One region of the Bradyrhizobium sp. LA6.8 genome, then DNA from elsewhere that is predicted to be linked to it. Evidence: predicted binding sites of a transcription regulator. Region 1 holds the regulator's gene; each other region holds the start of a gene.

Evidence for each region. The regulator PhoB, encoded in region 1, activates phosphate uptake and scavenging genes when phosphate is short. The targets are predictions, from matches to a motif close to TGTCATNNANCTGTCAT.
Region 2: ABIA90_RS14560 (DUF2278 family protein) is a predicted target of PhoB. The motif match lies at 3,350-3,366, and genes of this name have one in related genera.
Region 3: ugpB (sn-glycerol-3-phosphate ABC transporter substrate-binding protein UgpB) is a predicted target of PhoB. The motif match lies at 3,544-3,560, and genes of this name have one in related genera.
Region 4: ABIA90_RS06540 (RNA degradosome polyphosphate kinase) is a predicted target of PhoB. The motif match lies at 1,964-1,980, and genes of this name have one in related genera.

Annotation. Positions count from the first base shown of each region.
Region 1 covers NZ_JBEPQQ010000016.1:48,874-54,522, forward strand. The annotation lists gene argF (ornithine carbamoyltransferase) at 1-535, opposite strand, end outside; gene ABIA90_RS43580 (aspartate aminotransferase family protein) at 535-1,743, opposite strand; gene ABIA90_RS43585 (GcrA family cell cycle regulator) at 2,200-2,712, shown strand; gene phoB (phosphate regulon transcriptional regulator PhoB) at 2,949-3,656, opposite strand; gene phoU (phosphate signaling complex protein PhoU) at 3,672-4,388, opposite strand; gene pstB (phosphate ABC transporter ATP-binding protein PstB) at 4,400-5,221, opposite strand; gene pstA (phosphate ABC transporter permease PstA) at 5,218-5,649, opposite strand, start outside.
Region 2 covers NZ_JBEPQQ010000003.1:191,343-196,991, forward strand. The annotation lists gene ntrX (nitrogen assimilation response regulator NtrX) at 1-301, shown strand, start outside; gene hfq (RNA chaperone Hfq) at 550-798, shown strand; gene hflX (GTPase HflX) at 810-2,189, shown strand; gene ABIA90_RS14560 (DUF2278 family protein) at 2,267-3,289, opposite strand; gene mazG (nucleoside triphosphate pyrophosphohydrolase) at 3,482-4,336, opposite strand; gene queC (7-cyano-7-deazaguanine synthase QueC) at 4,474-5,190, shown strand; gene ABIA90_RS14575 (nitrile hydratase accessory protein) at 5,434-5,649, opposite strand, start outside.
Region 3 covers NZ_JBEPQQ010000007.1:380,827-386,475, reverse strand. The annotation lists gene ABIA90_RS31020 (sn-glycerol-3-phosphate import ATP-binding protein UgpC) at 1-376, opposite strand, end outside; gene ugpE (sn-glycerol-3-phosphate ABC transporter permease UgpE) at 397-1,245, opposite strand; gene ugpA (sn-glycerol-3-phosphate ABC transporter permease UgpA) at 1,245-2,126, opposite strand; gene ugpB (sn-glycerol-3-phosphate ABC transporter substrate-binding protein UgpB) at 2,174-3,490, opposite strand; gene ABIA90_RS31000 (CaiB/BaiF CoA transferase family protein) at 3,711-4,913, opposite strand; gene ABIA90_RS30995 (organic hydroperoxide resistance protein) at 5,090-5,515, opposite strand.
Region 4 covers NZ_JBEPQQ010000001.1:1,430,144-1,435,792, forward strand. The annotation lists gene ABIA90_RS06540 (RNA degradosome polyphosphate kinase) at 1-1,890, opposite strand, end outside; gene ABIA90_RS06545 (P-loop NTPase family protein) at 2,035-2,712, opposite strand; gene ABIA90_RS06550 (CDP-alcohol phosphatidyltransferase family protein) at 2,806-3,348, opposite strand; gene purM (phosphoribosylformylglycinamidine cyclo-ligase) at 3,503-4,576, shown strand; gene purN (phosphoribosylglycinamide formyltransferase) at 4,591-5,244, shown strand; gene ABIA90_RS06565 (cold-shock protein) at 5,340-5,546, opposite strand.

The DNA.
Region 1 (5,649 bases):
TGAACTTGAAACGCTCGGCGGCATGCGCCCAGGACGCCAGCACGTTGTTGTCGTCGCCGGTCCAGGCCACCGTCCTGCCCTCGATCGGGCCGCGATGCTCTTCGTAGGTCATGAGGTCGGCCATCACCTGGCAAGGGTGCGAGCGCCGTGTCAGGCCGTTGATGACGGGCACCGTCGCATATTCCGCCAGCTCCAGCAGGGCCTCGTGATTGAGGATGCGGATCATGATGGCGTCGACATAGCGCGACAGCACGCGCGCCGTGTCGGCGATGGTCTCGCCGCGGCCGAGCTGCATCTCGGCGCCGGTCAGCATGATCGGCTCGCCGCCGAGCTGGCGCATGGCGACGTCGAACGAGACGCGGGTGCGCGTGGAGGGACGCTCGAAGATCATCGCCAGCGTCTTGCCTTCCAGCGGCTTCACCGGCTGGTGCGCTTTCTGCTTCGCCTTCATGGCGGAGGAGGCCGCGAGCATGCTCTTGAGCTCCGACAACGGGAGCTCGTTGATATCCAGAAAGTGCTTCGGGGACTTGCTCATCAGCTTGTCGCCCGCTTGGTCTGACTGGACGAGATCGCGGCGCAGGCGCGTTCGAGCCGCCCGACGCTGTCCTCGATCTCGGCTTCGGTGACGATCAAGGGCGGCAGGAAGCGCACGACATTGTCGCCGGCGCCGACCGTGAGCAATTTTTCGTTGCGCAATGCCGCGCCGAGATCGCCTGACGGCACCACGGCCTTGATGCCGATCAGAAGGCCTTCGCCGCGCACTTCGCTGACGATGTCAGGATAACGATCGATCACGGAGGCGAGCTTCTGCTTGAGCAGCAGCGACATCTTCTGCACGTGATCGAAGAAGCCGGGCTTGAGCATGACGTCGAGGACGGCGTTGGCAGCCGAGATCGCGAGCGGATTGCCGCCGAAGGTCGAGCCGTGCGAGCCGGGCCCCATGCCGGCAGCCGCGTCCGCGGTCGCCAGCACCGCGCCGATCGGGAAGCCGCCACCGAGCGCTTTGGCCAGCGACATCACGTCAGGCGTGACGCCGGTGCGGCGATGCGCGAACAGATCGCCGGTGCGGCCCATGCCGGTCTGCACCTCGTCGAACGCGAGCAGCAGGCCCTTCTCGTCGCAGAGCTGGCGCAACGCCCTCAGGAAGGCGGGCGTTGCCGAACGCACGCCACCCTCGCCCTGGATCGGCTCGATCAGGATGCCGGCGGTCTGCGGACCGATCGCCTTCTTGACGGCTTCGATATCGCCATGCGGGACCTGGTCGAAGCCGTCCATCGGCGGGCCGAACCCCTCGAGATATTTTGCCGAACCGGTCGCGGCGAGCGTTGCCAGCGTGCGGCCGTGGAAGGCGCCTTCGAAGGTGATGATGCGGTAACGTTCCGGATGACCCTTGGAGAAGTGATGATGGCGGACCAGCTTGATCACACCTTCCAGCGCTTCGGCGCCGGAATTGCAGAAGAACACGAAGTCCGCGAAGCTTTCATTGCACAGACGCGCGGCAAGCTTCTCGCCGTCCGGGCTCTGGAACAGGTTCGACATGTGCCAGAGTTTGGTGGCCTGCTCCTGCAACGCCTTGACCAACGCAGGATGAGCATGGCCGAGCGCATTCACCGCCACGCCCGAGGTGAAATCGAGATAGCGGTCGCCATTGGTCGCAATCAGCCAGCAGCCTTCGCCGCGCTCGAAACCGAGGTCGGACCTGGCGAAAACGGGGAGCAAATGCGGCGCTGCGCTGTTAGTCATGACGATCACTTGAATGTTGCGGACGGTGTGAGCGTGCATTGCGCAACGCACCATTGACCGGCCCGGAAAACGAAACGTGCCGCCTTTTAAGGGCGGCACGCGAGACTATCTTATGCCTGGTGAAACCGGTGTCAATGCCGCCCGGAAAGCCTCGCGAAACGCAGAATCCGTAGTCTTGCGGTGGCGATTTTGCGTATTTCCGCCACGGAACATGTGGAAGCGAGTCGGCGGACTCTTGCGCGTGAGTCACGCCATATTGTAGCGTTTGGCTTGTCAGATACGACATCTCGTGCAGCAGTTCTGATCCTCTAAGTCCTCATGTACCGGCGTAAGCGTTCGGGCGCATCTGGTGCGCCCGGCGAGCCTTAAGGGATTCTGGCGGCACGGGTTTTTCGAAGCTTAGGCATTCGCCGTGCGGCCGCCAGGATGGCAGGCGCCGGCGAAGGAAAGGGTGCAATGACCGTTTTGACCTGGTCGGATGATCGCGTCGAGCAGCTGAAAAAGCTCTGGGAGGCCGGACTTTCGGCCAGCCAGATCGCCGCTGAACTCGGCAATGTGACCCGCAATGCCGTGATCGGCAAAGTGCACCGGCTCGGCCTGTCGGGCCGCGCCAAGAGCCCTTCGTCGGCAGCGCCGCGGCCGCGCAAGGCGCGCCCCGCCCAGCACATGATGCGGGTGACACGCCCGATCGCGCGCGGCAACACCGCGCTGGCGCAGGCCTTCGAAGTCGAGGTCGAGGCCGAACCGGTCACCTACGACAACGTCGTGCCGATGAGCCAGCGGCTGTCGCTGCTGGAGCTGAACGAGGCCACCTGCCACTGGCCGGTCGGCGATCCCTCGAGCCCGGATTTCTTCTTCTGCGGCGGCAAGGCGCTCTCCGGCCTGCCCTACTGCGCTCAGCACTCGCGCGTGGCGTATCAGCCCGCGGCCGATCGCCGGCGCGCGCCGGTGAAGCCGGGTCCGCGCTGAGGTCGTTCTGAGCTCGGAAAGGAGCCGTCACACGATGGCGGCTCAACAAATCCGATGTCGTTCCGGACAAGCGCGCCTCAAACGCGCGCAGATCCGGGACCCTTAACCACCGCAAGATGTGGCTACGGGGACTCGGAGTTACCTTTTGGCACAATAATCACTCGCGGTGGGTGTCCCGGACCCGCGCTTACGCTTGTCCGGGACGACACCGAGACTGTGGCCGCAGCTCACCGAGCTTACGCCTGCTCCGCCTTCGCAAAGCGATCGTCCAGTGCGTAGCCCGCGCCGCGGACGGTGCGGATCGGGTCCTGCTCGCGGCCGAGATTGAGCAGCTTGCGCAGGCGGCCGATATGGACGTCGACGGTGCGCTCGTCGATGTAGATGTCACGGCCCCAGACGCTGTCGAGCAGCTGCTCGCGCGAGAACACGCGGCCGGGATGCTCCAGGAAGAACTCCAGCAGGCGATATTCGGTCGGGCCGAGATCGATCGGCCGGCCCGAACGCGCCACGCGACGCTTGTCGCGGTCAAGCTCGATGTCGCCATAGGCGAGCACGGTGGCGAGCCGCTCCGGGCTGGCGCGCCTGAGCAGGCCCTTCACGCGTGCCAGCAGCTCCGGCACCGAGAACGGCTTGACGATGTAGTCGTCGGCGCCGGTCGCAAGGCCCCGCACCCGCTCGCTCTCCTCGCCGCGCGCGGTGAGCATGATGATCGGGAGCTGCTTGGTCTCGGGCCGGGTGCGCAGCCGCCGGCACAGCTCGATGCCGGAGAGGCCCGGCAGCATCCAGTCGAGCACGATCAAATCGGGGATGTGCTCCTTGAGGCGGGTGTCGGCATCGTCGCCGCGCATCACCGTCTCGACGTCATAGCCGTCGCCTTCGAGGTTGTAGCGGAGAAGCTCGGTGAGAGCTTCCTCGTCCTCAACCACCATAATGCGTGCGCCCATGGTGTTCGTCGCTCCTTAAGTGTTCGGGACCGTCGTGGCGAAGGTCGTCATGTCGCCCTTCGGCCGCTTGTCAGTGATCGCCTGGCCCTCGATCATGTAGAACACGGTCTCGGCGATGTTGGTGGCGTGGTCACCGATGCGCTCGATGTTCTTGGCGCAGAACATCAGATGGATGCAGAACGAGATGTTGCGCGGATCCTCCATCATGTAGGTGAGGAGCTCGCGGAACAGCGAGGTGCAGATGGCGTCGACTTCCTCGTCGCCCTTCCACACCGCCATTGCCGCCGGCAGATCGTGCGCGGCATAGGCGTCCAGCACCGACTTGACCTGCTGCTGCACGAGGTCGGTCATGTGCTCCAGGCCGCGGAACAGCTTGAGCGGATGGAAATCCGTCTCCAGCGCCGCGACGCGCTTGCCCATGTTCTTGGCGAGGTCGCCGATCCGCTCGAGATCGGTCGCGACGCGCATGGCGCCGACGATCTCGCGCAGATCCACCGCCATCGGCTGGCGGCGCGCAATGGTGAGAACGGCGCGCTCCTCGATCTTCTTCTGGAGCGCGTCGAGCTCGGCGTCGATGGTCACGACGCGCTGGCCGAGCGCGACGTCGCGGCGGATCAGCGCGTCGACGGAATCGACGATCATGCGCTCGGCGATGCCGCCCATCTCGGCGACCAGGCGCGTGAGCTCCTGGAGGTCGGTGTCGAAGGCCTTTGCGGTATGTTCAGAACCCATGTTCCGTCTCCTCAGCCGAACCGGCCGGTGATGTAATCCTGCGTGCGCCGGTCGGTCGGCGACGTGAAGATCTTGCTGGTGTCGTCGAACTCGATCAGCTCGCCGAGATACATGAAAGCGGTCTTGTCGGAGACGCGCGCCGCCTGCTGCATGTTGTGGGTGACGATCGCGATCGTGTAGTTCTCGGACAGCTCCTGGATCAGCTCCTCGACCTTGGCGGTCGAGATCGGGTCGAGCGCCGAGCAGGGTTCGTCGAACAAGATCACCTCGGGCCGCACCGCGACCGTGCGGGCGATGCAGAGGCGCTGCTGCTGGCCGCCGGAGAGCGACAGGCCGGAGGCGTTGAGCTTGTCCTTGACCTCGTTCCACAGCGCGCCGCCGCGCAGCGCCTTCTCGACGCGGTCGTCCATCTCGGACTTCGAGATCTTCTCGTAAAGGCGGATGCCGAAGGCGATGTTCTCGTAGATCGTCATCGGGAACGGCGTCGGCTTCTGGAACACCATGCCGACGCGAGCGCGCAGCAAATTGAGGTCCAGCTTGGGGTCGAGGACGTTGGTCTGGTCGAGCATGAGCTGACCGGTGACGCGCTGGCCCGGATAGAGGTCGTACATCCGATTGAAGATGCGCAGCAGGGTCGACTTGCCGCAGCCCGACGGGCCGATGAACGCCGTGACGCGGTTGGTGCCGAGCGCCAGATTGATGTTCTTCAGCGCGTGGTGCTCGCCGTAATAGAAATTGAGGTTGCGCACCGTCACCTTGGCCGGAGCTTCGGGCAGCACCGGCGCCTGCGGCAAACCACCGGCCGCGCTCATCGATACGGAAAGATCACTCATTTTGCGGTCCTCTCGGCGCTCAGAATGCGCGCGCCAATATTTAGGGCAAGAACGGTCAGGGTGATGAGCAGCGCGCCGCTCCAGGCGAGCTGCTTCCAGTAGGCGTAGGGGCTCTGCACGAAATTGTTGATGGTGACCGGCAGGTTCGCCATCGTCTTGTTCAGACCCAGGCTGAAGAACTGGTTCGACAGCGCGGTGAAGAGCAGCGGCGCGGTCTCGCCGGCGACGCGGGCGGTGGCCAGCATCACGCCGGTGATGAGGCCCGAGCGCGCCGCGCGATAGGCGATGCGCTTGATCACCAGCGAGCGCGGCAGGCCGAGCGCCGAGGCCGCCTCACGCAGTGCGTTCGGCACCAGCAGCAGCATGTCCTCGGTCGTGCGCAGCACCACCGGGATGACGATCACCGCAAGCGCGAGGCAGCCGGCAAT
Region 2 (5,649 bases), on a different contig from region 1:
ACGCCAGCTCCGCAACAACGTTGAGAGAGTCATGATTCTGGCCGCGGGCGGACCGGAGGTGATTATCACCGCCGACATGCTGCCGCAGGACGTCGGCTCGATGGTGCCGGCGATGCCGACCAGCAACAATGGCGAGCACATCATGGGGCTGCCGCTGCGCGAAGCGCGCGAAGTGTTCGAGCGCGACTATTTGATTGCACAGATCAGCCGCTTTTCAGGAAATATTTCTCGCACGGCTGAGTTTGTTGGCATGGAACGTTCGGCGTTGCACCGGAAGCTGAAGGCGCTCGGTGTCGGCTGACACCGCGACGTCGCGGCCGCACCTCAGGGATTAGCGAGGAAAATCATCGATTTCCGTAGTTTTTCGGGGCATTTGGGCGTGGCCTGCCGCGTGAAGCGGCTTGCCTAATAACCCGTCCTGTCCTCTAATCGAACCGCTGTTCCTCCGAGGGGGATCTCATGAGGAATAGCAACCGGAAGAGGCCCCGAATGTCACAAAGAGGGCCGCAACCGGCGCAATAAAAAGAAACTCAAAGCGAGAAAAAAACAATGGCGGCAGACCGCGCACAAAACCTACAGGACACCTTCCTCAATCACGTTCGCAAAACCAAGACGCCACTGACGATCTTTCTGGTCAACGGAGTGAAGCTCCAGGGCATCGTGACCTGGTTCGACAATTTCTGTTTGCTGCTTCGGCGCGACGGTCACTCGCAGCTTGTCTACAAGCATGCGATCTCGACCATCATGCCGGGCGCTCCGATCCAGTTGTTCGAAGGCGGCGAGGATCAGCCGGCTTGAGAGTGATCTGATTGGAACCCCGGAATTTCGACGGGGAGGCCGACCGTCCGCGGTCGGCAGGGGCGAAGCAGACGGGGCGGGTGCTTGTCATCGGCCCCTACTTGCGTGTGCGCGCGGGCGGTGCCGACACGCAATCGGAAAGCCATGTTCAGCGTGACGCGGAGGCCCGGCTCGATGAGGCCGCCGGCCTCGCGCGCGCGATCGACCTCGTCATTGCCGACGCCATCATCGCGCCGATCAGCCAGATCCGCCCCGCGACCTATATCGGCAAGGGCAAGGTCGAGGAGATCGCCGCGCTGGCCAAGAGCCTCGATGTCGAGCTCGTGGTGATGGATTGCGCGCTGGCACCGATCCAGCAGCGCAATCTCGAGAAGGAATTGCACGCCAAGGTGCTCGACCGCACCGGGCTCATCCTGGAAATCTTCGGCCGCCGCGCCAAGACCAAGGAAGGCTCGCTCCAAGTCGAGCTTGCGCATCTCAACTACCAGCGCTCGCGCCTCGTTCGCTCCTGGACCCATCTGGAACGCCAGCGTGGCGGCTTCGGCTTCATGGGCGGTCCCGGCGAGACGCAGATCGAAGCCGATCGCCGCCTGATCCAGGAGCGCATCTCGAAACTCGAGGGCGAGCTGAAGAAGGTGCAGGCGACGCGGCGGCTGCATCGCGCCGGACGCCAGCGCGTGCCATATCGCGTCGTCGCGCTGGTCGGCTACACCAATGCCGGCAAGTCGACGCTGTTCAACCGCCTGACTCGCGCCGACGTTCAGGCCGCCGACATGCTGTTCGCAACACTCGATCCGACCCTGCGCGCGCTCACTTTGCCGCATGGCGGCAAGGCGATGCTGTCCGACACCGTCGGCTTCATCTCCAACCTGCCGACGCAGCTCGTCGCCGCCTTCCGCGCCACGCTGGAGGAGGTGCTGGAAGCCGACGTCATCCTGCATGTGCGCGACATCTCGCACGAGGATGCAGAGGCCCAGCAGAGCGACGTCGACGCGGTGCTGCGCCAGCTCGGCATCAACCCCGACGATTCCGGCCGCATCATCGAGGTCTGGAACAAGATCGACCGTTACGAGCCTGACAAGCGCGAAGAGCTTTTGAACATCGCCGCGCGCCGGCCGGAAGATCATCCGGCGATGCTGGTCTCGGCCGTGTCAGGCGAGGGGATCGATGCACTGCTTGCGGCCATCGAGGAACGTCTCGCCGCAAAGCGCACCACGCTCGATCTCTCCATCGACGCCGCCGACGGCGCCGGCATCAGCTGGCTGCACAGGAATTCCGAGGTGCTGGCCAAAGAGCTGCACGACGGCCGCTTCGATATGACCGTACGGGTCGACGAGACCAAGCGGGATATCGTGGTGAACCGGTTCGACGCCGTGCCGCGCGTGGCGTGATTCGAAGGGTGCGGTCGCCCGACCGGCTCGCGTGCGATATCGACCATATCCGCGTTTCCGGGTTGAGACGCGTAACTCTAGAACGGAATGGTCAGGCCCGGATTTTTCGCCTGCGCCTTGGTATAGGCGACGCCGTGGATCTTGATCCCGCGCTCGTCCAGCAGCGAAATGATGCCGCCCTGGTTCGACAACTCCATCGGCTTCTGCACGACGACGGCGAGCGTGCCGCCGGCCGCGATCTTCCCTGACAGGACCATCTTGTTCTTCTGCTTGTCGGCCAGCATCCAGCCGGTGAGATCGATGTCGCGATCGGCCGTATTGAGCAGCGTGACGACTTCCCGCTCGGGCGTCTTCACGGCATTGACGAGTGCTGCGATGATGCGCACGAGTCCGTCCGGCATTTGCCCGGTCGGAGGAGCGGTCGGATCTGGCGGCTGTGTCGGCGCGCCGAGATCGATGGGGTCACCGGTCTTGTCGTCGGTGTGCCAGGCCTGCGTCTGGAATTTGAGGAAGACCGCCGTCCATAGCTTCTGATCCGGGAATTCGAACACCAGCCCGCCGTCTTGCCATGGCCCGTTGTCGCCCGAGAATCGTCCGATCGGATTTCCCTGATTCATGTGGATGTCGTGGATGCCGCGGCCCGGCCGGAAGCCGAAATAATTGTCCGCTTTGGTCTCCGGCCCCCATGTCTCACCGAATGCGTAGATCATCGCGCTTTCGTTTGAGAGCGCGCGCTGGACGAACTGGTCGAGCTTCTCGTTGAGGTCATTGTCCGGTCCCGGCACCGACAGCGGCAGCGGGATCATCTCCTGGGGCTGCATCAGATTGCCGCGAATGAAGTCCAGCGCGATGCTGGCAGGCTTCGGCGGCTGCGGGTGCAGGCCCTCCGGCAGCGCCGCGAGATGGTCAGTGATCGGATGGACAAAGTGCGATCGCACCAGGAACGCGACTTCGCTTCCGTCGCCTGACTGCACATTGACGGCGATGCGGAAATCCGCGTTGTCGGCCACGACATGGACTTGATAGTGCGGCGACTGGCCGGTGCCGAAACGCATCGCGATCGGGCGTCCCTTGAGGACCGAATAGTGCTTTAATGGCATCGCACTCACCTGAGGTGGGATTTCGGCTGCGCGGGCTCCGTTGCTCAACTTTAGACTGCTTGTCGTGACGGTTTCATGGCTTGTCTGCGATCCGCCATGATCGCCTCGCTGCATTCGGGAAAAGATGCTGACCTATATCTCCTTCGCGACCGCTTCGATCCTTGCGGGCACGCCGATGGAGCAGGCCACAAGCTAGCGGCGGGCCTGCGAACGAGGCTCCGATACCGGTTTCGCCTCACTCTTCGCCGCGTTCCAAAGTGCGTCCATCTCCGCCAGCGACGCCTGCTCGAGCGTCCGCCCCTGCGCCTCAAGCGCCCGTTCAATGAACGCAAACCGCCGCTCGAATTTCGCGTTGGTCGCGCGGAGTGCACTTTCGGGATCGGCATCGACATGGCGGGCGAGGTTGACCAGCGCGAACATCAAGTCGCCGGTCTCTTCAGCCAGCCCCTCGCTGTCGTTGCGGTCGAGCGCCGCCTCGATCTCGTCGGCTTCTTCGCGGATTTTTGCCAGCACCGCGCGCGGGTCGTTCCAGTCGAAGCCGACGGTGGAGGCCTTGCGCTGGAGCTCCATCGCGCGCGTCAGCGCGGGCTGGCCGGCCTTGACGCCCGAGAGTAACGACTTGTGCGTCGGCGCTTCTTCCGGCGGCCGGCGCGCCGCACGTTCGGCTTTCTCCTCGGCCTTGATGCGATCCCAGACCTCCTTGACGTGGGAGGAGGCGAGATTGCCGTCCTTGTCGGCGAAGACATGGGGATGGCGCCGGATCATCTTGCGGGTGATGGCCTCCACGACGTCGCCGAAGGCAAAGGCATTCTGTTCAGATGCCATCTGGGCGTGGAACACGACCTGGAGCAGGAGGTCGCCGAGCTCTTCGCGCAGGTCATCGAGATCGCCGCGGCTGATGGCCTCGACCACCTCATAAGCTTCCTCGATCGTGTAGGGCGCGATCGTCGCAAAATTCTGCTCGAGATCCCAAGGGCAGCCGGTCACCGGCGTGCGCAGCGCCGCCATGATCTCGATCAGGCGGGAAATGTCACGGGAAGGGGTCATTGCGGGGCAGTCTCCTGGCTCCAAAGCCTTATGCCAAAAGCGGCCCGCCGTTCCCAGCGCGGCGCGGCGGAACAGGTCGATTTCCACCGATTGGCGGCAGATTGGCGAGGAGCGCCCGCAGTGCTAAAGCGCGGGCCATGAGTGACGCATTTTCATCACAAACCGCCCTAGTGCTGTTTTCCGGCGGTCAGGATTCCACCACCTGCCTCGCCTGGGCGCTGAGCCGCTTTGCACGCGTGGAGACACTGGGTTTCGAGTATGGCCAGCGCCACGCCATCGAGCTCGCCTGCCGCGACCGGCTGTTCGACGGCATCAAGGGGCTGCGTGCCGATTGGGCCGCAAGGCTCGGCGAGAGCCACACGCTGTCGATTCCGACGCTGGCGGCCGTGTCCGAGACGGCGCTGACGCGCGACGTCGCCATCGCGATGGGCGCCGACGGCCTGCCGAATACGTTCGTGCCCGGCCGCAACCTGGTGTTCCTGACGTTTGCCGCGGCGCTCGCCTACCGGCGCGGCATCACCCACATCGTCGGCGGCATGTGCGAGACCGATTATTCCGGCTACCCCGATTGCCGCGACGACACCATCCGCGCCATGCAGGCCGCGCTCTCGCTCGGCATGGCCAGGCAATTCGAGCTGCATACGCCGCTGATGTGGATCGACAAGGCGGCGACGTGGAAGCTCGCTCACGACCTCGGTGGCGCAGGACTGGTCGATCTCATTCGCGAGCACTCGCACACCTGCTATCTCGGCGAACGCGGCGCGCAGCATGAGTGGGGTTTCGGGTGCGGCGAGTGCCCGGCGTGCAGTTTGCGGGCGAAGGGATGGCGAGAGTTTGCGGCGGGGCGCAAATAGCGCTCCAATCTCCGCCGTCATCGCCCGCGAAAGCGGGCGATCCAGTATTCCAGAGAAGGTGCTTGAGCCGAGAAGCCGCGGCGTACTGGGTCGCCCGGTCAAGCCGGGCGACGACGGAGGAGAGAGCTTGCGCCCTCTCAACGTCGTCATTGCGAGGAGCGAAGCGACGAAGCAATCCAGACTGTCACCGCGGAGAGATACTGGATTGCTTCGCTGCGCTCGCAATGACGGGTGAGGCGCGACCTACCGAAAATCCTCCGGCCGCAGCTCGATCGGCTTGCCGTGCGGCGTGCGGTCGGCGGCGTGGTCCCAGGCGTCGCGATAGCGGTGCAGCGTCTCCGCCGATGCGACGCCCTTGGTTGCAACCAAACCTTCCAGCGTGGCGAGCCAGTGCAGGTAATAGGTCTCGCCCGTATCAGGGTCGCCGGCGGCCTGCGCGCGCTTGATCTCGGAGGCCAA
Region 3 (5,649 bases), on a different contig from region 1:
GCGCGAGCTCGAGCACGCGCGCGGCTTCCTCGACGCGGGTCTTGACCTCGGCCTCCTTCATGCCGCGGTTGCGCAGGCCGTAGGCCATGTTGTTGAAGACGCTCATATGCGGATAGAGCGCGTAGTTCTGGAACACCATCGCGATGTCGCGATCAGCGGGCTCGATCTGGTTGACGACGCGGCCGCCGATGTCGATCTCGCCGCCGGTGACGGTCTCGAGACCTGCGACCATGCGCAGCAGCGTGGACTTGCCGCACCCGGAGGGACCGACCAGCACGCAGAACTGGCCGTCGCCGACATCGACGTTGACGCCCTTGATGGCCTCGAAGCCGCCGGGATAGGTCTTGCGGACGTTGCGCAGGGTGACGTTAGCCATGAAAACTCATTTCCAAAAACCTACTTCTCGGTCTCGACCAGGCCGCGCACGAACAATTTCTGCATGGCGACGACGACGAACACCGGCGGCAGCATGGCGAGCACGGCGGTGGCCATCACGATCGGCCATTCGGTCAGCGCATCGGTGGTGGTGATCATCTTGCGGATGCCGACCTGGATGGTCTGCATGTCGTCGCGCGTGGTGATCAGCAGCGGCCAGAGATATTGATTCCAGCCGAGGATGAAGAGGATCACGAACAGCGCCGCCATGTTGGTGCGCGACAGCGGTAGCAGCGTGTCCCAGAAGAAGCGCAAGGGGCCGGCGCCGTCGATGCGCGAGGCCTCCAGCAGCTCGTCCGGCACGGTCATGAAGAACTGGCGGAACAGCAGCGTCGCGGTGGCCGACGCGATCAGCGGCAGCGCGAGGCCCGCATAGCTGTCGAGCATGTGCAGATCGGCGACGATCTTGTAGGTCGGGTAGATGCGCACCTCGACCGGCAGCATCAACGTGATGAAGATGATCCAGAAGATCGCCATCCGGAACGGAAAGCGGAAATACACGATCGCATAGGCCGAGATGATCGAGATCGCGATCTTGCCGATCGCGATTGCCAGCGCCATCACCAGCGAGTTCAGCATCATGTTGCCGACGGGCTCGCGGGTCGAGCCGCTCGTGCCGACGAAGATGGTCTTGTAGTAGACCTCGAAGAAATGCCCGCCCGGCAGCAGCGACATCTGCCCGTTCGCGATCAGGGCGTTGTCCTGGGTCGAGGCGACGATCGCGATGTAGACCGGGAATGCGACGATCGCGATCCCGATCCAGAGAATCGCGTGGGCGACGTAGCGCCGAAAGCCCTCTTCTTCGACCATCAGTAGGTCACCTTGCGTTCGACGAAGCGGAACTGGATTCCCGTCAGCACGATGACCATGACCATCAGGATCACCGACTGTGCCGCCGAGCTGCCGAGATTGCCGCCGAGCAGGCCGTCGGAATAGACCTTGTAGACCAGCGTGACCGTCGATGTGCCGGGACCGCCGCGGGTCATGGTGTCGATGATGCCGAAGGTGTCGAAGAAGGCGTAGACGATGTTGACGACCAGCAGGAAGAAGATCGTGGGCGACAGCAGCGGGAAGGTCACGGTCCAGAACCGCCGCATCGGACGGGCGCCGTCGATCGCGGCGGCCTCGAACACGCTTCGGGGGATGGCTTGCAGGCCGGCGAGGAAGAACAGGAAATTATAGGAGATCTGCTTCCACGCCGCGGCGAGGATGATCAGCCCAGCCGCCTGGTTGCCGTCAAGCAGCGGATTCCAGTCGACGCCCAGGTTGCGCAGATAGCGCGACAGCACGCCGAGCGAAGGATGCAGCATGAAGATCCAGAGCACGCCGACCACGGGCGGCGCCACTGCATAGGGCCAGATCAGCAGCGTGCGGTAGAGCATCGAGCCACGCAGCGGCTTGTCGGCCATCACGGCGAGCAAGAGCGCGAAGGACAGCGACGAGACGGCGATGGCGAACGAAAAGACGAACGTACGGACAACCGCCTCGAAATAGGCCGGGTCCTTGAACAGGTCCTGATAATTCTCGAACCAGACGAAGCTTGTCGATAGACCGAAGGCGTCCTGGAGCAGGAAGGATTGGATCACCGCCTGCGCGGCCGGCCAGTAGAAAAAAATCAAGACGATCGCGAGCTGGGGCGCAACCAGCGCGTAGGGCAATAGTTTTGCTTGGAAAATGGCTTGCTTTTGCATGATGTCAGGTGAGCGGCAGGCCGGCTTGCGGCCTGCCGCTCATCGCCTCACTTGACGGCGGTCTTTTCGAACTGGCGCAGCATCGTGTTGCCGCGCTCGACGGCAGCATCCAGCGCCTGCTTGGCGGTCTTCTTGCCGGCCAGCGCCTGCTCGATCTCTTCCGACCAGACGTCACGCAGCTGAACCATGTTGCCGAGGCGCAGACCGCGCGAATTGTCGGTCGGCTCCTTGTTGGTCAGCTCGATCAGCGGGGTCTCGAGATAGGGCTGATCCTTGTAGAAGCCCTCTTCCTTCGCCTTGGCGTAGGCCGCCTTGGTGATCGGCAGATAGCCCGAGGCCTTGTGGATGTAGACCTGGCGATCGGTGTCCGAGAGGAAGGTCAGAAACTTCGCCACGCCCTTGTATTCGTCGGCCGACTTGCCGCCCATGACCCAGAGCGAAGCGCCGCCGATGATCGAGTTCTGCGGCGCGCCCTTGACGTCCGGATAGTATGGCATCGGCACGGCGGTGAAGTTGAACTTGGCCTGCGCCTTGACGTTGCCGAAGAACGCCGACGACGTCAGATAGATCGGGCATTCGCCGGAGGTGAAGCGGCCTTCGCCGGTGTTGGTGCGGCCGGCATAGTCGTAGGTCTTGGTCTTCTGCAGCTCGACCAGGGTTTCGAGATGCTTGATCTGGAGCGGGCCGTTGAACTCCAGCACGGTGTCGAAGCCGTCGAGGCCGTTGGCCTTGCTGGCGAGCGGCACGTTGTGCCAGGCGGAGAGCTGCTCGAGATTGACCCAGGTGACCCAGGAGCCGGAGAAGCCGCAGGTGTCATGACCCGCAGCCTTCAGCTTCTTGGCGGCCTCGAACGTTTCGGGCCAGGTCTTGGGGATCTCGACGTTCGCCTTCTTGAGCTCGTCGAGGTTGACCCACATGACGGTCGACGACGAGTTGAACGGGAACGACAGCATCTCGCCCTTCGAGGTCGAGTAGTAGCCGGTGATGGCGGGCAGGTAGATCTTGGGGTCGAACTTCTCGCCGGCCTCGGCCATCAGCTTGTAGACGGGTTTTACGGCGCCGGTCGCGGCCATCATGGTCGCGGTGCCGACTTCGAACACCTGCATGATGTGCGGGGCGTTGCCGGCGCGGAACGCCGCGATGCCGGCGTTCATCGTATCGGGATAGTTGCCCTTGTAGGTCGGGATCACCTTGTAGTCGGTCTGCGAGGCGTTGAAGTCGGTGGCGAGCTTGACGATGACGTCGTTGTTGGCGCCGGTCATCGCGTGCCACCACTGGATTTCGGTCGCGGCCCACGCCGGCGAAGCGCCCATGCCGATCGTGATCGCAACTGCGGCAGCCGCCCCAAAGTGTCGAAGAGCCATCAAGTAAACCTCCCTTGGCCGTCAAAAAGAAGCGCTTGCGCTAGCAGCGCCATATGACGTTCACATGACTGTGTAAGCGGGAGAAACGAAAGCAGCAAGCGCGGCCAAATGGGAAGCCGTCAAATAGGCGAATGCCGAGCGCGCAGCCTCCTCCGTTCGCGGTGCACATGCGTGCCCGCGCCGCAGTGCGGCATTTGCTCGGGTGAGGCGGCGAGGGCGTTTAGCGCTTGCGCTCGGGGCCGCAGACCGTGCCCTTTTCGACCATCGCGTCGATCTCCGATTTGGAGTAGCCGAACTCGCCCAGCACCTCCTGGGAGTGCTGGCTGAATTTCGGCGGCAGGCGGCGCAGGCTCGGCTTGCTGCGATCGAGCCGGATCGGCGAGGCCACGCCCTTGTACCAGTCCTTCTCGATGACATCGCCGCGGGCGATCGTGTGCGGGTTGGTCAAGGCCTGGTCGATCTTCTGCACGGGACCTGCGGGCAGGCCGGCGGCGAGCAGACGATTGCACAGCGGCTCGGCCTCGTGCTGGCTGAACACGGCGGCGAGCTCGGCCCGCAGCGCCTCGCGATTGGCGATGCGGTCCTTGTTGCGGGCAAAGCGCGGATCGGTGCCGAGCTCGGGCTTGCCGATTTCCTTGGCGAGCTTGCGGAAGGTGCCGTCATTGCCGACGCCGATGAAGATGTCGTCGGTCCTGGTCGGGAAGATCGCGTAAGGCACGAGGTTGGGATGCTCGTTGCCGGTGAGCGACGGCGGCTTGCCGTGCATGAAATAATTCGCGGTGTGCGGATGCATGATGGCAAGGCCGGTTTCGTACAGCGTCGTCTCCAGGAACTGGCCCTGGCCCGAGCGCTGCCGCTCCGACAGCGCCATCAGGATGCCGATCGCCGCATAGAGGCCGGTGGTGATGTCGACCAGCGGCACGCCGATCCGCATCGGTCCGCTCTCGGGCGAACCGGTCGCCGCGATCATGCCGGTCATCGCCTGGATGATGGCGTCATAGCCGGGATTGCCGCCGCGCGGTCCGTCGGCGCCGAAGCCGCAGATCCGGCAATGCACGAGGCGCGGGAATTTCTTGCTGAGCACGTCGTTGCCGATGCCCCATTTCTCCAGCGTGCCCGGCTTGAAATTCTCGATCAGGACGTCGGCGGTCTCCAGCATCTTGAGCAGCACGAGGCGGCCGCCCTCGGAGGCGAGGTCGAGGCCGATCGAGCGCTTGTTACGGTTGATGCCGATGAAATAGGCCGCGTCTTCCTCGTGGAACGGAGGGCCCCAGTCGCGCACCTCGTCGCCGGCCGGCGGCTCGACCTTGATCACGTCGGCGCCGTGGTCGGCGAGGATCTGGGTGCAGTAGGGACCGCCGAGCACGCGCGTGAGATCGATGACGCGCAGTCCGCTCATTGCGCCCAAAACGGCTTCAGTCATGCCTTCGCTTCCCCTGTGTCGATCATTGATCACAGGCCTAGCGAGGTTTTTTTGCGCCAGCAATGGCTTGGTGCGTAGGGGCGTATGCGGTGCCGCTGCGCCATCCCGCAACGTGGCAAATCAAGCGGAAGCGGCCGGCCCGAGGGGGATCTCGGGCCAGCCAATCCGCCGTTTGATCAGACGACCGTCAGGCGAACGTCGACATTGCCGCGCGTGGCATTGGAGTAGGGGCACACCTGGTGGGCCTTCTCGACCAGCGCCTCGGCTTCCGCGCGGGCGAGGCCCGGCAGCGAGACGGCGAGATCGATGTCGAGACCGAAGCCGCCGGCCGAGCGCGGGCCGATGCCAACGGTGGAGGTGACCGAGGCGTCAGCCGGAACCTTCGGGCCGCCCTGCGAGGCCACGAACTTCATCGCGCCGATGAAGCAGGCGGCATAGCCGGCCGCAAACAGCTGCTCGGGATTGTTGCCGGCGCCGCCGCCGCCGCCGAGTTCCTTCGGCGTGGTGAGCTTGACGTCGAGCGCGCCGTCGAGGGTCGCGGCATGGCCGTCGCGGCCGCCGGTGGCTTTGGCGCTGGTCTTGTACAGGACGTTTACCGACATTTTCGTCTCCTCAGGTCTTCGGGTTGGGGTGGAACCTACATCGCAAACAATTAGATTGCGCGCAATTGAAATTTGCATGCCTCACATTTAATTGTTCGCAATTGAATGTACGGCCGCCCGGTCCCAGAATGGAG
Region 4 (5,649 bases), on a different contig from region 1:
GGAGATATACACAGCCGCTTTCGCGCTCGGCAGGCCCTGGCCCATGCCGAAGCAGTAGATTCGTCCGTGTTCCAGGAAGCGCCCGATGATCGACTTGACGCGGATGTTCTCCGACAGGCCTGGAATGCCGGGCCTGAGGCAGCAGATTCCGCGCACGACGAGCTCGACCTGGACGCCGGCTTGCGAGGCCTCGTAGAGCGCGTCGATGATGTCGGGGTCGACCAGCGCATTCATCTTCATCCAGACCGCGCCGGGGCGGCCATGCCGCGCATGCGCGGTCTCGCCCTGGATGTGCTCGATGATGCGCTTGCGCAACGTCAGCGGCGACACCGCCATCTTTTCCAGATCGCTCGGCGCGGCATAACCGGTGATGAAGTTGAACACGCGCGCCGCGTCGCGGCCGATGGTCGGATCGGAGGTGAAGTAGGAGAGGTCGGTGTAGATACGTGCGGTGACGGGGTGATAATTGCCGGTGCCGGTGTGGACGTAAGTGGTGAGGCCGCCGCCCTCGCGGCGCACCACCATCGAGAGCTTCGCGTGCGTCTTCAGTTCGAGGAAGCCGTAGACGACCTGCACGCCGGCACGTTCTAGGTCGCGCGCCCAGCGGATGTTGGCTTCCTCGTCGAAGCGCGCCTTTAATTCGATCAGCGCGGTGACGGACTTGCCGGCTTCGGCGGCTTCCGCCAGCGTGCGCACGATCGGCGAGTTGTTGGAGGTGCGGTAGAGCGTCTGCTTGATCGCGACGACATCGGGATCGCGGGCGGCCTGCTGCAGGAACTGCACGACCACGTCGAAGGATTCGTAGGGATGATGGACGACGAGGTCCTTCTGCCGGATCGCGGCAAAGATGTCGCCGCCATGCTCGCGCACGCGCTCGGGATGGCGCGGCACGTAAGGGGTGAATTCGAGATCGGGCCGGTCGAGGCGGGTGAGCTGCGAGAGCTCGTTCATGGCGAGCACACCGTCGACCAGGAACACCTCGTCGTCGGCGGCCGACAGCGCATGCTGCACGAAGCTGCGCAGCTCCTCCGGCATCTTGCCGTCGATCTCGAGCCGGATCACCGACCCGCGGCGGCGGCGCTTCAGAGCGGTCTCGAACAGGCGGACGAGGTCTTCGGCCTCTTCCTCGATTTCGAGCTCGGAGTCGCGGATGATGCGGAAGGCGCCCTGGCCGTGGAGATTGTAGCCGGGGAACAGGCGGTTGATGAACAGCCCGGTCGCCTGCTCGAGCGAGATCAGCCGCACGACCTTGCCCTCGGCCGGCAACCGGATGAAGCGGTCGATCTTGCCGGGCATACGAATCAGCGCGTTCATCTGCTTGCCGTCGGCGGCGCGCGTCAGCTGGAGCGCGATGGTGAAGCCGAGGCTCGGAATGAACGGGAAGGGGTGAGCCGGGTCGATCGCGAGCGGGGTCAACAGCGGAAACACGTTGTTGAGGAAGTAGTCCTCGATCCAGGTCCGTTCCGCCTTGGTGACGTCCTTGCCGTCGACCAGCACGATGCCGACGTCGGCCAGCGTGCCGCGCAGGTCGCGCCAGATCGCCTGCTGGTCAGAGGCAAGCTGCGAGACGGTGCGGTTGATCAGCGCGAGCTGCTCGGACGGCGTCAGGCCGTCGGGGCTGCGCTCGGCGATGCCCTCGCGGATCTGGGCCTTGATGCCGGCGACGCGGACCATGAAGAATTCGTCGAGGTTATTCGCTGAAATCGACAGGAATCGCACCCGCTCCAGCATGGGGTGGCTGGGATTGACCGCTTCCTCGAGGACGCGGCGGTTGAAATGCAGCCAGGAGAGCTCGCGATTGATGAAGCGCTCGGGACTTGAGGCAATCGCCGGCAGGCCCTCGGTCTCCGGGGCTTTTTCTTTAATTTCAACAGCTTGCGCAGAGTCCATCAGAAGTCGATCCATCCAGTTCGCCTCAATTTGCGACTTATGCGCAAAACCGGCGGGAGCATGTGTTAGTCCGATGACGTTTCGATGACATTGATGTTCCGCCGCTGCGCCGCGTCAAGCGGCCTTGGAGCCAGGGTGGAGGGGTCAGGCGTCCCGAAGCAGCTCGGCCGCCAGGGCCCGCGTGACGGGGCGACCGAGGCGCAGGGCCTCGCTGTCGAGCAGCTCAACGGCCTCCCGTGCGGCCGCCGAGGACCGCTCCAGGCGGGTGGCGAGGTAGCTGACCACGCTCTCATCCACGGTGAGCTGGCGGTCGGCGCAGAACTTGACGATCAGGCCGCGGAAAAGCTGGTCGTCGGGCGGCAGCAGCGAGATGACAGGCACCGCGCGCAGCCGCGAGCGCAGGTCGCGCAGCTCGATCTCGATCGACGCCGGTACCTCGCGGCCGGTGAAGAGCAGGTAGGCCCCATCCTCGCGGGCGAGGTTCACCAGATGAAACAGGGCCCGCTCGTCGAACTGTTTTGCCTTGAGATCCTCGACCACCAGCGCGCCGGTGGCGAGCGCGCCCGGGACGTTTTCGGCGGTCAGCCCATTGGCTGTGGTCGAGCGGGCGCCGGAAGCCTCGGCCCAGATCGCCGCGAGATGGCTCTTGCCGCTTCCTTCCGGGCCGGCCAGCCACATGATCCGGTTCGGCCATTCCGGCCAGGTATCGATGAGGGCAAGACCGGCTTCGTTGGCGGGGCCTTCGAGAAAATTGTCCCGGCTGAGGCTTTCCGCGTGCGGAAGCGAGAATGCCAATTGTCGGGGATGAACGCGGCCTGCCACGCTTGCTATGCTCCGTGCCGGCGCGCCGGCTTCGTTTGAAGAGATTCGACGTCATCGAGCGGGAGTTGGCCTTTTGCGGGGCCGCATCCCGGCTCATTTGGCCTCGATCGTGCTCATGTGCCGCAGCCACTCGACGAGATAGAGCGACACGGAAGAGAGCGTGAAGACCGTGACGAGGCCCATCAGGATCATATCATAGGGCGCCGGTTTGAAGCCGAAGGCGAGGGAGGCCAGCACCAGCGCCGCGTAGGCCACCTGGGCGGCGGTGTTGAGCTTCGACACCTTCGACGGCTTCATCTCGACCGGCTTGTCGAACAGCCAGGACACGATCACGGCGGCGACGATCATGATGTCGCGCGACACCACCAGGATCACGATCCAGCGCGGGATGTCGCCCCAGATCCCCAGTGCCAGATAGATCGAGACCAGCAGCGCCTTGTCCGCGAGCGGATCGAGCAGGGCGCCGAGCTCGCTCGTCATGTTGAAGCGCTTGGCGAGGAAGCCGTCGACCGCGTCGCTCACGCCGGCAATGAGGAAGACGGCGAACGCAACCTCCATTTGGCTCGACACGATGGCCCAGACGATGATTGGGACCAGCATGATGCGGCCCAGGGTAATGATATTCGGAATACTCACGCGGCGCTTCCTGGCACCCGGCCTGATCTCGAATCCGGCCCGTTTGAAGGCTGAACCGGTTGATATCTACATAGTATAGGGCGGGGCGCCACGCTTGCCATTGCGCGTCCCCGGAATTCGACGTAACCAGCCGCAAACCCACTGGAAATCGGGCATGACCGACCGCAAAAACGGCCTCACTTACGCCGATTCAGGCGTCGATATCGACGCGGGCAACCGCCTGGTCGATCTGATCAAGCCGATGGTGCGCGCCACCGCGCGGCCCGGCGCCGACGCCGAGATCGGCGGATTCGGCGGCCTGTTCGACCTCAAGGCGGCCGGTTTCAAGGACCCCGTCCTGGTTGCCGCCACCGACGGGGTCGGCACCAAGGTCAAGATCGCGATCGAGACCGGCCTGCATGGCGGGATCGGCATCGACCTCGTCGCCATGAGCGTCAACGACCTCGTGGTACAGGGCGCCGAGCCGTTGTTCTTCCTCGACTATTTCGCCTGCGGCAAGCTCGACCCGGAGGCGACCGCCTCGATCGTTGCCGGTGTTGCCGAAGGCTGCCGCGAATCCGGCTGCGCCCTGATCGGGGGCGAGACCGCCGAGATGCCCGGCCTCTACAAGGACGGCGACTACGACCTCGGCGGCTTTGCCGTCGGCGCCGCCGAGCGCGGTACCTTGTTGCCGCGCAAGGACATCGCCGCGGGGGATGCCGTGATTGGCCTTGCCTCGTCCGGCGTGCACTCCAACGGCTTCTCGCTGGTGCGCAAGATCGTCGAGCAGTCCGGCCTCAGCTTCGAGGCGCCGGCCCCGTTCGCGCCGGTCATGACGCTCGGCGGCGCGCTGCTGACGCCGACGCGGCTCTACGTCAAATCCTGCCTGCGCGCGATCCGCGAGACCGGCGCGGTGAAGGGGCTTGCCCACATCACCGGCGGCGGTTTCACCGACAACATTCCGCGCGTGCTGCCGAGCCATCTTGGCGTCGGCATCGATCTGGCGCGCCTGCCGGTGCTGCCGGTGTTCAAATGGCTGGCCGCCCAAGCCGGTATCGCCGAGCTCGAAATGCTGCGCACCTTCAACTGCGGCATCGGCATGATCGCGATCGTCGAGCCCGACAAGGTCGATCAGGTCGTCCAGGTCTTCAGCGATGCCGGTGAGACGGTGGCGCAGCTCGGTACCGTGATTCCGGCCGAGGGCGAGCACCGCGTCGTCTATAACGGCCACCTCGACCTGGCACCGTGATGACTGGCGCTGTGATGAAGCGGCGCGTCGCCATCCTGATCTCCGGCCGCGGCTCCAACATGTCCGCGCTGATCAGGGCCGCTGCTGCACCGGATTTTCCGGCGGAAATCTCGCTCGTCATCTCGAACAAGGCCGACGCTCTGGGGCTCGAACGCGCCAAGGCGAGCGGCGTGAACACGCTGGTGATCGAGAGCAAGCCGTTCGGCAAGGACCGCGCCGGCTTCGAAAGGCTGCTGCAGGCCGCGCTCGATGAGCACGGCATCGAGCTGATCTGTCTCGGCGGCTTCATGCGCCTGTTCACGGCCGAGTTCACCAAGGCCTGGAACGGGCGGATGCTCAACATCCATCCGTCGCTGCTGCCGTCATTCCCTGGTTTGGACCCGCATGGTCAGGCTTTGCGCGCCGGCGTCAAACTGTCTGGCGCGACAGTGCACTTCGTCATCCCTGAGACCGATGCCGGCCCGATCGTGATGCAGGGTGCAGTCCCCGTCAGCGACCACGACACGGGCGCTACGCTGTCGGAGCGCATTCTCGAGGTGGAGCACCGCATCTATCCCGAAGCGCTGCGACTGCTCGCGACCGGCAAGGTCCGGATCGAGGGCGATGTGTGCAAGACGGCGGGTAGCGGGCCGTCGGAGAACTTCCTGGTGTCGCCAGTGGTGCGCTGAAGCGCCGTCGCACCGTGTTTCGTCTTCGCAAACAAAATCCCCCGGCAGAGCCGGGGGCATCGTCATGATCTCTCGCGCGAGAGCTTTGAGAGAAATCAGGAGACCTTGAGGTTCTCCGCGGATGCTTTGCCGCGGTTCTCCACGAGGTCGTATTCAACCACCTGGTTCTCATTAAGGGTCGAGAGTCCGGCACGCTCGACGGCCGAGATATGGACGAACACGTCCTTATCGCTGCCGTTCGGCTTGATGAACCCATAGCCCTTGGTCGGGTTGAACCATTTGACGGTGCCCTTTTGCGGCATCGCTCATCTCCTCCACTAGATACAAAAAAGACGCGGCCGCAGTTTCGCGTGCCACGCCACAAACGGGCTTCCGGAAGTCTGTTCGAGTCTCAATGTCGCGAAA